3 linked regions of the Pseudoduganella dura genome follow. The protein of the gene in region 3 interacts with the protein of the main gene of each other region in a pairwise test. Links are inferred from orthologs where the notes say so. Each region holds a gene or a part of one and is shown on either strand. Other genes may lie near its edges.

What was found.
Region 1: the proteins of GJV26_RS20415 (region 3) and dnaN interact in binary tests that used the Escherichia coli proteins (3 or more experiments, as listed by UniProt). The link is inferred for Pseudoduganella dura from one-to-one orthologs.
Region 2: the proteins of GJV26_RS20415 (region 3) and dnaQ interact in binary tests that used the Escherichia coli proteins (3 or more experiments, as listed by UniProt). The link is inferred for Pseudoduganella dura from one-to-one orthologs.

What each region holds. Positions count from the first base shown.
Region 1 is NZ_WNWM01000002.1:3,429,663-3,433,104, forward strand. What follows is about bases 585-3,442. They hold dnaN (DNA polymerase III subunit beta), read right to left. Parts: upstream 2,638-3,442; coding sequence 1,531-2,637; downstream 585-1,530. Other genes in these bases: gyrB (DNA topoisomerase (ATP-hydrolyzing) subunit B), read right to left, coding at 585-1,483; dnaA (chromosomal replication initiator protein DnaA), read right to left, coding at 2,803-3,442. Also shown: more of gyrB, read right to left, coding at 1-584. UniProt on the Escherichia coli protein: Confers DNA tethering and processivity to DNA polymerases and other proteins. Acts as a clamp, forming a ring around DNA (a reaction catalyzed by the clamp-loading complex) which diffuses in an ATP-independent manner freely and bidirectionally along dsDNA.
Region 2 is NZ_WNWM01000002.1:6,626,737-6,630,075, forward strand. Bases 585-3,339 are described here. They hold dnaQ (DNA polymerase III subunit epsilon), read right to left. Parts: upstream 2,434-3,339; coding sequence 1,735-2,433; downstream 585-1,734. Other genes in these bases: GJV26_RS28575 (right-handed parallel beta-helix repeat-containing protein), read left to right, coding at 585-1,445; rnhA (ribonuclease HI), read right to left, coding at 2,576-3,016; GJV26_RS28595 (class I SAM-dependent methyltransferase), read right to left, coding at 3,009-3,339. Outside these bases: GJV26_RS28570 (NosD domain-containing protein), read left to right, coding at 1-297; more of GJV26_RS28575, read left to right, coding at 294-584. UniProt on the Escherichia coli protein: DNA polymerase III is a complex, multichain enzyme responsible for most of the replicative synthesis in bacteria. The epsilon subunit contain the editing function and is a proofreading 3'-5' exonuclease.
Region 3 is NZ_WNWM01000002.1:4,672,749-4,677,670, reverse strand. The notes cover bases 500-4,253. They hold GJV26_RS20415 (error-prone DNA polymerase), read right to left. Parts: upstream 3,889-4,253; coding sequence 700-3,888; downstream 500-699. Other genes in these bases: GJV26_RS20410 (TonB-dependent receptor plug domain-containing protein), read left to right, coding at 4,113-4,253; GJV26_RS20420 (hypothetical protein), read right to left, coding at 500-650. In the rest of the region: GJV26_RS20425 (GNAT family N-acetyltransferase), read right to left, coding at 1-125; more of GJV26_RS20420, read right to left, coding at 210-499; more of GJV26_RS20410, read left to right, coding at 4,254-4,922. UniProt on the Escherichia coli protein: DNA polymerase III is a complex, multichain enzyme responsible for most of the replicative synthesis in bacteria. This DNA polymerase also exhibits 3' to 5' exonuclease activity. The alpha chain is the DNA polymerase catalytic subunit.

The sequences.
Region 1 (3,442 bases), 1.2 Mb from region 3 along the record:
ACAGCATCTTCTCGAAGCGCGCCTTTTCCACGTTCAGCACCTTGCCGCGCAGCGGCAGGATCGCCTGGAACTTGCGGTCGCGGCCCTGCTTGGCGGAGCCGCCTGCGGAATCACCCTCGACGATGTACAGTTCGGCCAGCGCCGGGTCGCGTTCCTGGCAGTCGGCCAGTTTCGACGACAGGCCCAGGCCATCCATCACGCCCTTGCGGCGCGTCAGGTCGCGGGCCTTGCGGGCCGCTTCGCGGGCGCGCGCCGCTTCGACGATCTTGCCGCAGATGATCTTGGCGTCGTGCGGTTTCTCCATCAGGAAGTCCGTCAGCGTCTTCGCCACGATCTCCTCGACCGGGCCGCGCACTTCGGAGGACACCAGCTTGTCTTTCGTCTGCGACGAGAACTTCGGCTCCGGCACCTTTACGGACAACACGCAGGTCAGGCCTTCGCGCATGTCGTCGCCGGAGATTTCCACTTTCGCCTTCTTGGCGAAGTCGTGCTCGTCGATGTACTTGTTGATCACGCGCGTCATCGCCGCGCGCAGGCCTGTCAGGTGGGTACCGCCGTCGCGCTGCGGGATGTTGTTCGTGAAGCAGAGTACCTGTTCATTGAAGGCATCGTTCCATTGCATCGACACATCCACGGAGATGTTCGTGTTCTGGTCCGACATGCGGTCGCCCGTGGCCTGGAACACGGTCGGATGCAGCACCGTCTTGGCCTTGTTGATGTACTCGACGAAGCCGCGGGTGCCGCCTTCGAACGCGAAGGTTTCATCCTTGCCGGTGCGCTGGTCGGACAGCTTGATGTTCACGCCGTTGTTCAGGAACGAGAGTTCGCGAATGCGCTTGGCCAGGATCTCGTAGTGGAATTCCACGTGGCTGAAGATTTCTTCGTCGGCCCAGAAGTGCACGTCGGTGCCGCGCTTATCGGTTTCGCCGATCACCTTGATCGGCGAAACGGCCACGCCGTCGCGGATCTCGATCTCGCGGTTCTGCGGCACGCCGCGCACGAATTCCATCTGGTGCACCTTGCCGTCGCGGCGCACGGTCACGCGCAGCAGCTTCGACAGCGCGTTGACGCACGAAACACCCACGCCGTGCAGGCCGCCGGACACCTTGTACGAGTTCTGGTCGAACTTGCCGCCCGCGTGCAGCTCGGTCAGCACGATCTCGGCGGCGGAGCGCTTCGGTTCGTGCTTGTCGTCCATCTTCAAACCGACCGGGATGCCGCGGCCGTTGTCGGTGATCGAGATCGAGTTGTCCGAATGGATCGTCACGTGGATCTCGGTGCAGTAGCCGGCCAGCGATTCGTCGATCGAGTTGTCCAGCACTTCGAATACCAGGTGGTGCAGACCGGTGCCGTCCGAGGTGTCACCGATATACATGCCGGGGCGCTTGCGAACTGCTTCCAGGCCTTCCAGGATCTGGATCGAGGAGGCGCCGTAATCTTCGGAGTTGACCTGCACTGGTACTAGGTTTGGGCGTTCGGACATGGACTACTTTCTCAATAAATTTCTGTTGATTCCAACTGTGCGAATGATCAGATCCGCATCGGCATCACGACATACTTGAAGTCGGGATTGTCCGGGATCGAGATCAGCGCGGACGAATTGCTGTCGCCCAGCGCCACGTTGACCTGGTCGCACTTCAGGTTGTTCAGCACGTCCAGCAGGTACGTGACGTTGAAACCGATGTCGAGGCTGTCGCCGCCGTAGTCGATTTCCAGTTCCTCGACCGCTTCTTCCTGGTCCGCGTTGGTGGACGAGATCTTCAGCGAACCCGGGCTGATGATGCAGCGCACGCCCTTGAACTTGTCGCTGGTCATGATGGCGGCGCGCTGCAGCGAGCGCAGCAGCTCATCGCGGCCGATCGTGAAGTCGTTCTTGTAGCCCTTCGGGATCACGCGCGTATAGTCGGGAAACTTGCCCTCGACCAGCTTGGAGATCAGTTCGATATCCGTGAAGCCCAGTTTCACCTGGTTGCCGGCGATATCCAGCTGTACGGGGTCGTCGTTTTCTTCCAGCAGGCGCTGCAGCTCGATGATCGTCTTGCGCGGAATGATCACTTCCTGGCGCGCGAACGCCTGTTCCGTCTTCACCTGGCAGAAGGCGAGGCGGTGGCCGTCGGTGGCGACCGCGATCACGTTCTCGCCGTCCAGCACCAGCAGCAGGCCGTTCAGGTAATAGCGGATGTCTTGCTGGGCCATCGAGAAATGCACCATGTTGAACAGGTGCTTCAGCGTTTTTTGCGGCAGCGTGAACGAGGCGTTGAAGGTTTCCGCCTGCTGTACGGTCGGAAATTCCTCGGCGGCCAGCGTCTGCAGCGCGAAACGCGATTTGCCGCTCTGCACCGTCAGGCGCTTGTTCACCAGCGTCAGCGACACGTCGCCCGATTCCGGCAGTGCGCGCAGGATGTCCAGCAGCTTGCGGGCGGCAACCGTGGTGCCGGCCACTTCCTCACCGGAGCCGATGCTGGCGTTGGTGGTGATCTGCACTTCCGTATCGGTGGACAGGAACGAGACCGCTTCGCCGTCCTTGCGGATGAGGATATTGGCCAGAATCGGCATCGTGTGCCGACGCTCGACAATACCGCTCACGATCTGCAGTGGCCGAAGAAGCGTATCTCGGGTGGTTTTGACCAGTTGCATAGATATCCTCGAAAAAAATTAATAACTCGATAAGTTGTAATGCTAATTGTTGCTGAGCTGGATGGCAAAGTGTTGAAGGAACGTCATTAACCCCAGAAGCAAACTTCCGGGGTCTGACCCGTCGGGGTCAGACCCCGGCAGCCGCTGTTGGGGTTAATGCAGCCATCAGCCTTTCAGCGTCTGCTCCAGCACGTGCAATTCATGGTTGCACTCCGGGTTCTTGGTGCGGTCCTGGGCGATCTTGCGCACGGCGTGCAGCACCGTGGTGTGATCGCGGCCGCCGAACAGCTCGCCGATTTCCGGCAGGCTCTTCTGCGTCAGCTCCTTGGCCAGGTACATCGCGATCTGGCGTGGCCGCGCGATGTTGGCAGGGCGGCGCTTGGAATACATGTCCGCGACCTTGATGTTGAAGAAGTCCGCCACCGTCTTCTGGATGTTTTCCACGCTGATCTGGCGGTTCTGCACGGAGAGCAGGTCTTTCAGCGCTTCCTTGACGATATCGATCGAAATGTCCTTGCCGTGGAAGCGCGAGTAAGCCAGGATCTTGCGCAGTGCGCCTTCCAGCTCGCGCACGTTCGAGCGCAGGTGCTTGGCCACGAAGAACGCCACGTCGTCGGACAGCGTCACGCCTTCCGACTTGGCTTTCTTCAGCAGGATCGCCACGCGCATTTCCAGCTCCGGCGGCTCGATCGCCACCGTGAGGCCGGAGTCAAAGCGCGAGATCAGGCGGTCGTCCATGCCCGTGATCTCTTTCGGATACGTGTCCGACGTGATGATGATCTGCTTCTTCGCGGCGATCAGCGCC
Region 2 (3,339 bases), 2.0 Mb from region 3 along the record:
GACGCCAAGGCCAGCAGCGGGCCGCCCGTTGCGCTGCTCAGCTATGGCCCTTCCGCGCGCATCGAGCGCAATACTTTGCGCCTGCATGACCTCACGCCAGGATCGAACGGCTATGCGATCTATCTGCGTTCCGCCGATGGCACGGTCGCCGAGGGCAATACCGTGCGCGTGGATGACACGCCCACCGGCACGATTGGTGTCGGGCTGAGCAACAGCAAAGGCGTCTCGTTGCGACGGAACCGGTTCGATACGGAAAAATCCACTGAGCTCGACGGGAGCAGCAGCATGCAGCAATGAATCCGAAGCGTTGGAAAATCGAATCGATTCAGTGGCAGAAGACTGCGCCCGGGCCAGCGGTAGAGGCCAATCGGAACGCCAACCTCAAGAACATTTACCCGGCTGGCTACACTGCGCGACCCAACGATGAACAGAAATCCACGATGAATTCAAAGCATGCTATCGGCGTCGCAGCGATCCTGCTAATTACAGTGATGCCGCGCGTCAGCGCCGAGGAGATCGGCGGCGGGCAACTGGTGTGGCTTTTGCTGAGCGAAGGTATCAAGCAGCAGTTAAGGCCTCGTTCGGCGACAAGCGGTCAGGATACGCAATCGGCGCCCGCGGTGGCGCCAGCGCAGAAAGGGCCGAACGAGTGCGAAGTACTGCAGTGGGACCTTAAAGCGTTCCGCATGCCTTCGCTGGGCATCTCTCGCCCTGGAAAATATTGCCTTGATCAGGATTATGAGGTCGAATGCTCGATTTTTAGTCATGGCTGCAGTGGCGAACTGATCCATATCCGCGCTAGTAATGTCGATCTGGATTTCCGTGGCCACACGCTGCGCGTGTCAGGGGCACGCGGTTATGGTGGCGTCTGGGGATTGGGTCAGAATATCCGGGTTCATAATGGTCGTATCGAAGGGGCCGGCGCTGGGATCATATTAGCGAACCGGGGCAGCTCTCCCCTGCGGGCTTTCCCTAGCATGCCCCCTAATTCGGATGACTTTTTTACCAATACAGGATTCGTGGTGGAGCACATGGAATTCAGTGACGTCAACAGCGCGGTTATGGTCTCCGGCAGCGGGAATCAGATCCGCGATAACAAGATAAGCGCCACTCTCCATAGCACGAGCAGTGCCAAAACATCTTTCGCGCTGCTCAGCTACGGCCCATCCGCGCGTATCGAGCGCAATACTTTCCGCTTGCATGACCTCACGCCAGGATCGAACGGCTATGCGATATACCTGCGCTCCGCCGATGGCTCGATCGTCGAGGGCAATACCGTGCGTGTGGATGACACGCCCTCCGGCACGATTGGCGTCGGGTTGAGCAACAGTAAGGACATCTCGTTGCGGCGAAACCGGATCGATACGGAAAAATCCACCGAACTCGATGGGCGTAGCAGCCTGCAGTCGACAAATTTGAACAACATCGAACGCAAGGACGAATAATCCGGCTTCGAAAAGCCTCGGTTCAGGCCCGCCCTGCCGCCCGGACATCAAGGTCAATGCGGTACAACAAGCACCCCAAGCCGAGCCTTCTGAATGTGCGGTGCCCATAACAAAAAAGGCCTGCAACCGAATGTTGCAAGCCTTTTCTATCACAGCGAATCCTGGTGGGAAGTGCAAGTTTCGAACTTGCGACCCCTGCAGTGTGAATGCAGTGCTCTACCCCTGAGCTAACCTCCCAACGAAGCATTATTATAGGTGCGGCATTGATACACGTCAAGGCACTGTTGAGTCACGCAGCAGTGCGCCAGACGCACGTGCCCTTCACCGCCTTGTCCAGGCCGTTGAGCAGCTCCTCGTGTGCGGCCGCTTCGCTGTCCGTTGCCCGGACGACGATAATTTCGGCCAGCGCCACCTGCTCCAGGTTCAGGCCGCCGCCAACCGCTTCTTCCTCGACATCCATGCCCAGGCTGTTTTGGCCGCGCGTCATCGACAGATAGACGTCGGCCAGCAGTTCGGCATCGAGCAATGCGCCGTGCAGCTTGCGGTGCGCGTTTGAAATGCCGTAGAAATCGCACAGCGCATCGAGCGAGTTGCGCTTGCCCGGACGCAGCTCCTTGGCCTGCACGAGCGTGTCGATCACGCCGCCGATATGCTCGTCGAACGGCGGCAGGTTCAGCGCGCGGAACTCGTGATTCAGGAAGCCCAGGTCGAACGGCGCGTTGTGGATGATGACTTCGGCGCCCTGGATGTATTCCCGCAGTTCGTCCGCGATCTCGCGGAAGCGCGGCTTATCGGCGAGGAATTCCGTGGTGAGGCCGTGCACCGCCAGCGCGCCCTCTTCCGAATCGCGGTCAGGATTGATATAGCGGTGGAAATTATTGCCGGTCAGCTTGCGGTCGACCAGTTCGACGCAACCGATTTCAATGACGCGGTTGCCCAGCTTGGGATTGATACCGGTGGTTTCGGTATCGAGAACGACTTGACGCATGGTAGATGAGGCTTTTCAGGAACAGCCGCGCAGTATAGATGATCTCTGCACCACGCGGCGAAACGGGCTGCCGATGGCAACCCGCGGGATTTTTTCGCTTGTATTTCGTTAATATTCCGCCCGATTTACGGCCGTGGTTCGCTTATTTGCCGCGCACCGCATCGACGCCGCGGTTCGCCAGCATGTCGGCCCGCTCGTTGCCGGGATGGCCGTTATGGCCGCGCACCCAGCGCCAGTCGACCTTGTGCACCGATTGCGCGGTGTCGAGCGCCTGCCACAGGTCGGCGTTTTTCACCGGTTCCTTCGCCGCCGTTTTCCAGCCACGCGCCTTCCAGCCATGGATCCATTCGCTGATGCCCTTCTGCACGTACTGGCTGTCCGTATGCAGCGTGACTTCGCAGGGCCGCTTCAGCGCGTTCAGCGATTCGATGACGGCCTGCAGCTCCATCCGGTTGTTGGTGGTGTTCAGCGCGCCGCCGAACAGTTCTTTTTGCGCTTCGCCCGCCACCATCAGCGCGCCCCAGCCGCCGGTGCCGGGGTTGCCCTTGCACGCGCCGTCCGTGAAAATCTCGACTTTATCCATGTTCCCTGTGTTTGTTCGTTGCAGGCACCGCCACCGGCGATTTGGCCTTCTTCTTGCTCCAGGCTGGCCCGATCAGCCGCATGCCCTTGACGCGCTTGATCGCCTGGACGACATACACGGCGCCGAAATACGGCCACCAGCGTTCGCCCGCGCGATCCATGAATGCGTAGCGCGCCAGCCAGCGCTCGGTGCGGCAGGCAGGCGCATAACAGCCGAAGTGGCTGTGGCTCACGCTCATGTTCAGCAATTTTAACCAGTCTTTCATGCGCGGCATAGAAATGAGCTCGGCGCGCGGCAGGTAGCGCGTGCCCGTGACCCTGCCC
Region 3 (4,922 bases):
GAGATGAATTTTTCGGCCCCCAGCCCTTGCGGGTGCACGGTCAGGTATGGCAGCAGGTCCAGCACGAGGGAACCGATCGCGGTCGCGTCGGCAACGGTAGCGGGTCGTATTGTCAGATTGTCCATTGGGCCATTTTGCCAGCAAAGGCCGCCGGAAGAAATACCCTGCCCGGTCCGCACGCCGGCCGGTGCCCGGGCACCGGCCCCGGATCAGTCGGCCACGGTCCAGTCGACCACGCCCTGCCCCGCATCCTTCACCTGGCCCAGCCCCGCGACGAGCCGCGCCAGCGACGCATCGGTGACGAGCGCGCGGCCGGTCACCGGCTGGTAGCCGCCTTCGCCGGAGGGATACGCAAAGGTGCTGTAGAAGAGGAAATTCGGCGTGACATAGTCATCGAAGCCGAGGATCACACGCGGGCCTTCCAGCCCCCCGAACGGCAGGCCGCCCGCCGCGGGCGCGGCGTGCGCGGCGATTTTCGACAACACCTCGTGCAGGTTTTCCAGCTCCCCTTCGCGCAGCGTTACCTGCGCCGGCAGCGCTTCGCCGCCTTCGTCCACCATTGTGAACGTTGCCTCGCTGCCGCTTCCATACTGGGAAACCTCGATGCGCAGCGAGGTGAGCACGCGTTCATCCGGCAATGGCTGGTTCATGACATTCCTCCTGTGGGTGGTGAGATTGCCATGCTACCCCAATCGGCGCTCAACAGAAGTCCCGGCTGGACGTCGGCAGCTCCCCCAGCAGCGGCGACAGGTCGACCAGCCGCTTGGCCACCAGGTGCCGCACGATGCCCTCCTGCTGCCAGACCCCGTACACGCCCAGCAGCGAAGCGCCCAGCACCTCGCGCCGGAATGCATCCACCAGATCGGGCCGGACGATCACGTTGACGTTGCCCGTTTCATCCTCGATCGTGATGAACAGCACGCCCTTCGCGGTGCCGGGCCGCTGCCGCACGGTGACGATGCCGGCGCCGCGCGCCAGCTGGCCGTCGGCAAACGTGTTCAGCACCTCGGCCGGCAGGAAGCGCTTTTCCAGCAATTGCGGGCGCAGCAGCGCCAGCGGATGGCGGCCCAGCGTCAGGCCGTGCGAGCGGTAGTCGCCGATGATGTCGTCGCCTTCGCCCGGCGCGCGCAATACCGGGGCTTCCTCCAGCGGCCGGGTGGGCCGCAGCAGGTCCTTGTCCGGCACCGCGCCCACCGCTTCCCACAGCGCCTGCCGGCGGTGGCCGGCCAGGCCGCGCAGCGCATTGGCGGCGGCCAGCACCTGCAGGTCGTGGCGGTCGAGCTGCGCGCGCCGCGCCAGGTCCGCCACGTCGGCGAACGGCCGCAGCGCACGCGCCTGCTCGATCCGCTCGGCCGCCTCGAAGCGCATGCCGCGCAGCAGCGACATGCCCAACCGCACGGCGGGCTGGTCGCCCTCTTCCCGTTCCTCCAGCGTGGAATCCCAGCCGCTCGCGGTAATGTCGACCGGCCGCACTTCGACACCGTGGCGTTTCGCATCCTGCACCAGTTGCGACGGCCCGTAGAATCCCATCGGCTGGCTGTTGAGCAGCGCGCACAGGAACGCGGCCGGCTCGTGGCACTTGATCCACGAACTCACGTAGGTCAGCAGCGCGAAGCTGGCCGCGTGCGATTCGGGAAAACCGTATTCCCCGAAACCCTGGATCTGTTCGCAGATGCGGTGGGCGAATTCGATGTCATAGTCGCGGTCGAGCATGCCCTGGATGATGCGGCCGCGGTACTTGTCCATGCCGCCCTTGCGTTTCCAGGCCGCCATCGCGCGGCGCAGCTGGTCCGCCTCGCCCTGCGAGAATCCGGCCGCGATCATCGCCACCTGCATCACCTGCTCCTGGAAGATCGGCACGCCCAGCGTGCGCTCCAGCGCTGCCTCCAGGCCCACCGGGTAGTCGATCAAAGTGGGGTCGAGGCGGCGCTGCAGGTAGGGGTGCACCATGCCGCCCTGGATCGGCCCCGGCCGCACCAGCGCCACCTCGATCACCAGGTCGTAGAAGCGGCGCGGGCGCAGGCGCGGCAGCATCGTCATCTGCGCCCGCGACTCGATCTGGAACACGCCCACCGTATCGGCTTCGCACATCATGTCGTAGGTGGCGGCATCGTCGCGGGGAATGTCCTGCATGCGGAACGGCTCGCCGCGGCGCACGCCGATCAGGTGCAGCGCGCGCCGCAATGCCGACAGCATGCCCAGCGCCAGCACGTCCACCTTCAGCAGGCCCAGTTCCTCCAGGTCGTCCTTGTCCCACTGGATCACGCTGCGGTCCTTCATCGTGGCGTTCTCGATCGGCACCAGGCGCGACAGCTTGTCCTGGGCGATGACGAAGCCGCCCACGTGCTGCGACAGGTGGCGCGGAAAACCCAGCATCCGCTGCGCCAGGCTGGCCCACTGGTTGGCCAGCGGCGCATCGGGATCGAGGCCGCATTCGGCGAAGCGGTTCAGCAGCTCATGCTTGCTGTCGAACCAGTGGTGCGACCTGGCCACCTTCTCGACGATGGCCAGGTCCACGCCGAGCGCCTTGCCGGCATCGCGCAGCGCGCTCTTGGGCCGGTAGCAGATCACGGTGGCGGCCAGCGCGGCGCGGTGGCGCCCGTACTTGGCGTAGATGTACTGGATCACCTCCTCGCGGCGCTGGTGTTCGAAGTCCACGTCGATGTCCGGCGGCTCGTCGCGCTCGCGCGAAATGAAACGGCCCATCAGCAGCGTGCTCTCGACCGGGTTCACCTCGGTGATGCCGAGGCAGTAGCACACGGCGCTGTTGGCCGCCGAACCGCGGCCCTGGCACAGGATTTCCTGCTTGCGGGCGAAGCGCACGATGTCGTACACGGTGAGGAAAAAGTATTCGTAGCGCAGTTCGGCAACCAGCTCCAGCTCTTCCTCGACCTGCCGCTGCACCGTGGCCGGAATGCCGTCGGGGTAGCGCGCCTGGGCGCCGAGGTAGGTTTCCTGGCGCAGGTACGAGGCAGGCGTATGCCCTGCCGGTATCAGCTCGCTCGGGTATTCGTAGCGCAGCTCGTCCAGCGAGAACGTGCATTGCCGCGCGATGCGCACCGTTTCGGCCAGCGCCGCGCGCGGATAGACGTTGGCCAGCCGGACGCGCGAGCGCAGGTGCTGCTCGGCGTTCTGCGCCAGCGCATAGCCGCAGTCGGCCACCGGTTTGCCCAGGCGGATGGCGGACAGCGTATCGTGCAAGGGCTTGCGCGAGCGCACGTGCATGCAGACCTGCCCCGCCGCCACGACCGGCAGCCCGTGCTGCGCCGCCACTTCCTCGATGCTCTGCCGGTGGCCTTCGTCGAACGCGCGCTGCAGCAGCGTGAGGCCGAGCCACGCGCGCTCACCGAACGTGGCGGCCATCCACGCCGCCTGCGCATGCAGCCGGTCCACGTCCGCCGGTTCCCACACGGGATATGCCGGCAGCAGCACCAGCAGGCAACCGGGCAGGCCGCGCAGGTGCGCGCGATCGGGCGGCGGCGCCGCGAAGTCGTCTGCGTGCAGCAGGTACTCGCCCTTGGCCGCCCGGGTTCGGCCGAGCGTGATCATCTCGGACAGGTTACCGTAGCCGTCGCGGTTCTTCGCGATGGCGAGCAGCGACAACGCCTCGCCGCCGCCCTGGCCGGTTAGCCGGAACCAGCTGCCGATCAGCAGGCGCTGGCCCTGCTTGTGATCCTCCTGGTACCACTTCGCCTCCTTCGCCCGGCCATGCGCGCGCACCACGCCGGCCAGCGAGCATTCGTCCGTGATCGCCAGCGCCGTGTAGTCGAGCTGTATCGCCCGCGCCACCAGCTCCTCGGCATGCGAGGCGCCCTGCAGGAACGAAAAGTTCGTCATGCAGAACAGTTCCGCATAGTGCGGCAGGCTCGATGGCGGGGTGGCGGACATGGCGGCACCATAATACTGTATGAATATCCAGTATTATACGTCGTCCGGTCCGGCTGGCCGTTTTGTCATCCTCCGTGGCGAAAGCAGCCTCCATACCAGAATTTGGCCGACGCACGGTACTAAACGTGCACTATGTGCAAAATAGTCACACTGATGAATCTGCCCGCTAGGTCAAACGTTGACAGGCCGATAAAATCGCCGCTTTACCTGTTCCGGAGAAGCCCTTGTCCACGCTACGCCTTGCCGTCCTGTCCGCCCTGTACGGATCTTCCGCCCTTGTCTTTTCCCATACCGCGCTGGCGCAGGACACCCAAGGGCAGCCGGCGGCAGCATCGCAGCCGATGCAGACCGTGAGCGTGGTCGGTTCGCGCCGCGCCACCAGCTCCGCCACCGATACCGTGGTGCCGATCGACGTGATCCCGATGACCGCCGCCGCCGAGAAAGGCGGCCAGTTCGACCTGTCGCAGACGCTGACCAACATCTCGCCGTCGTTCAATTCCACCCGCCAGTCGGGTGCCGACGGCGCCGACCTGGTCGATTCCGCCGCGCTGCGCGGCCTGGGTTCGGACCAGACGCTGGTGCTGGTGAACGGCAAGCGCCGCCACTCGTCGTCGCTGGTCAACCTGTTCGGCGCGCGCAACCGCGGCAACACGGGCACCGACCTGAACGCGATCCCGATGCTGGCGATCCGCGACGTGCAGGTGCTGCGCGACGGCGCAGCCGCCCAGTACGGCTCCGACGCGATCGCCGGCGTGATGGACATCGGCCTGAAGAAAACGCTCGGCTGCGAAGCGGTCGCCGGCTACGGCCAGTACTCGGCCGGCGACGGCGAGAACTGGCTCGCTTCGGCCTACTGCGGCATCGCGCTGGGCGGCGGCGTGGTCGGCATCACCGGCGAATACCTGAACCGCGGGCGTTCCGACCGTTCCGAGCCGGACAATCCGCGCATCATCGGCGACTCGAAAACCGAGAACCAGACGCTGTACGTGAACGGCGAGATCCCCACCGGCGTGGCCAACAACTCCGGCCGGTTC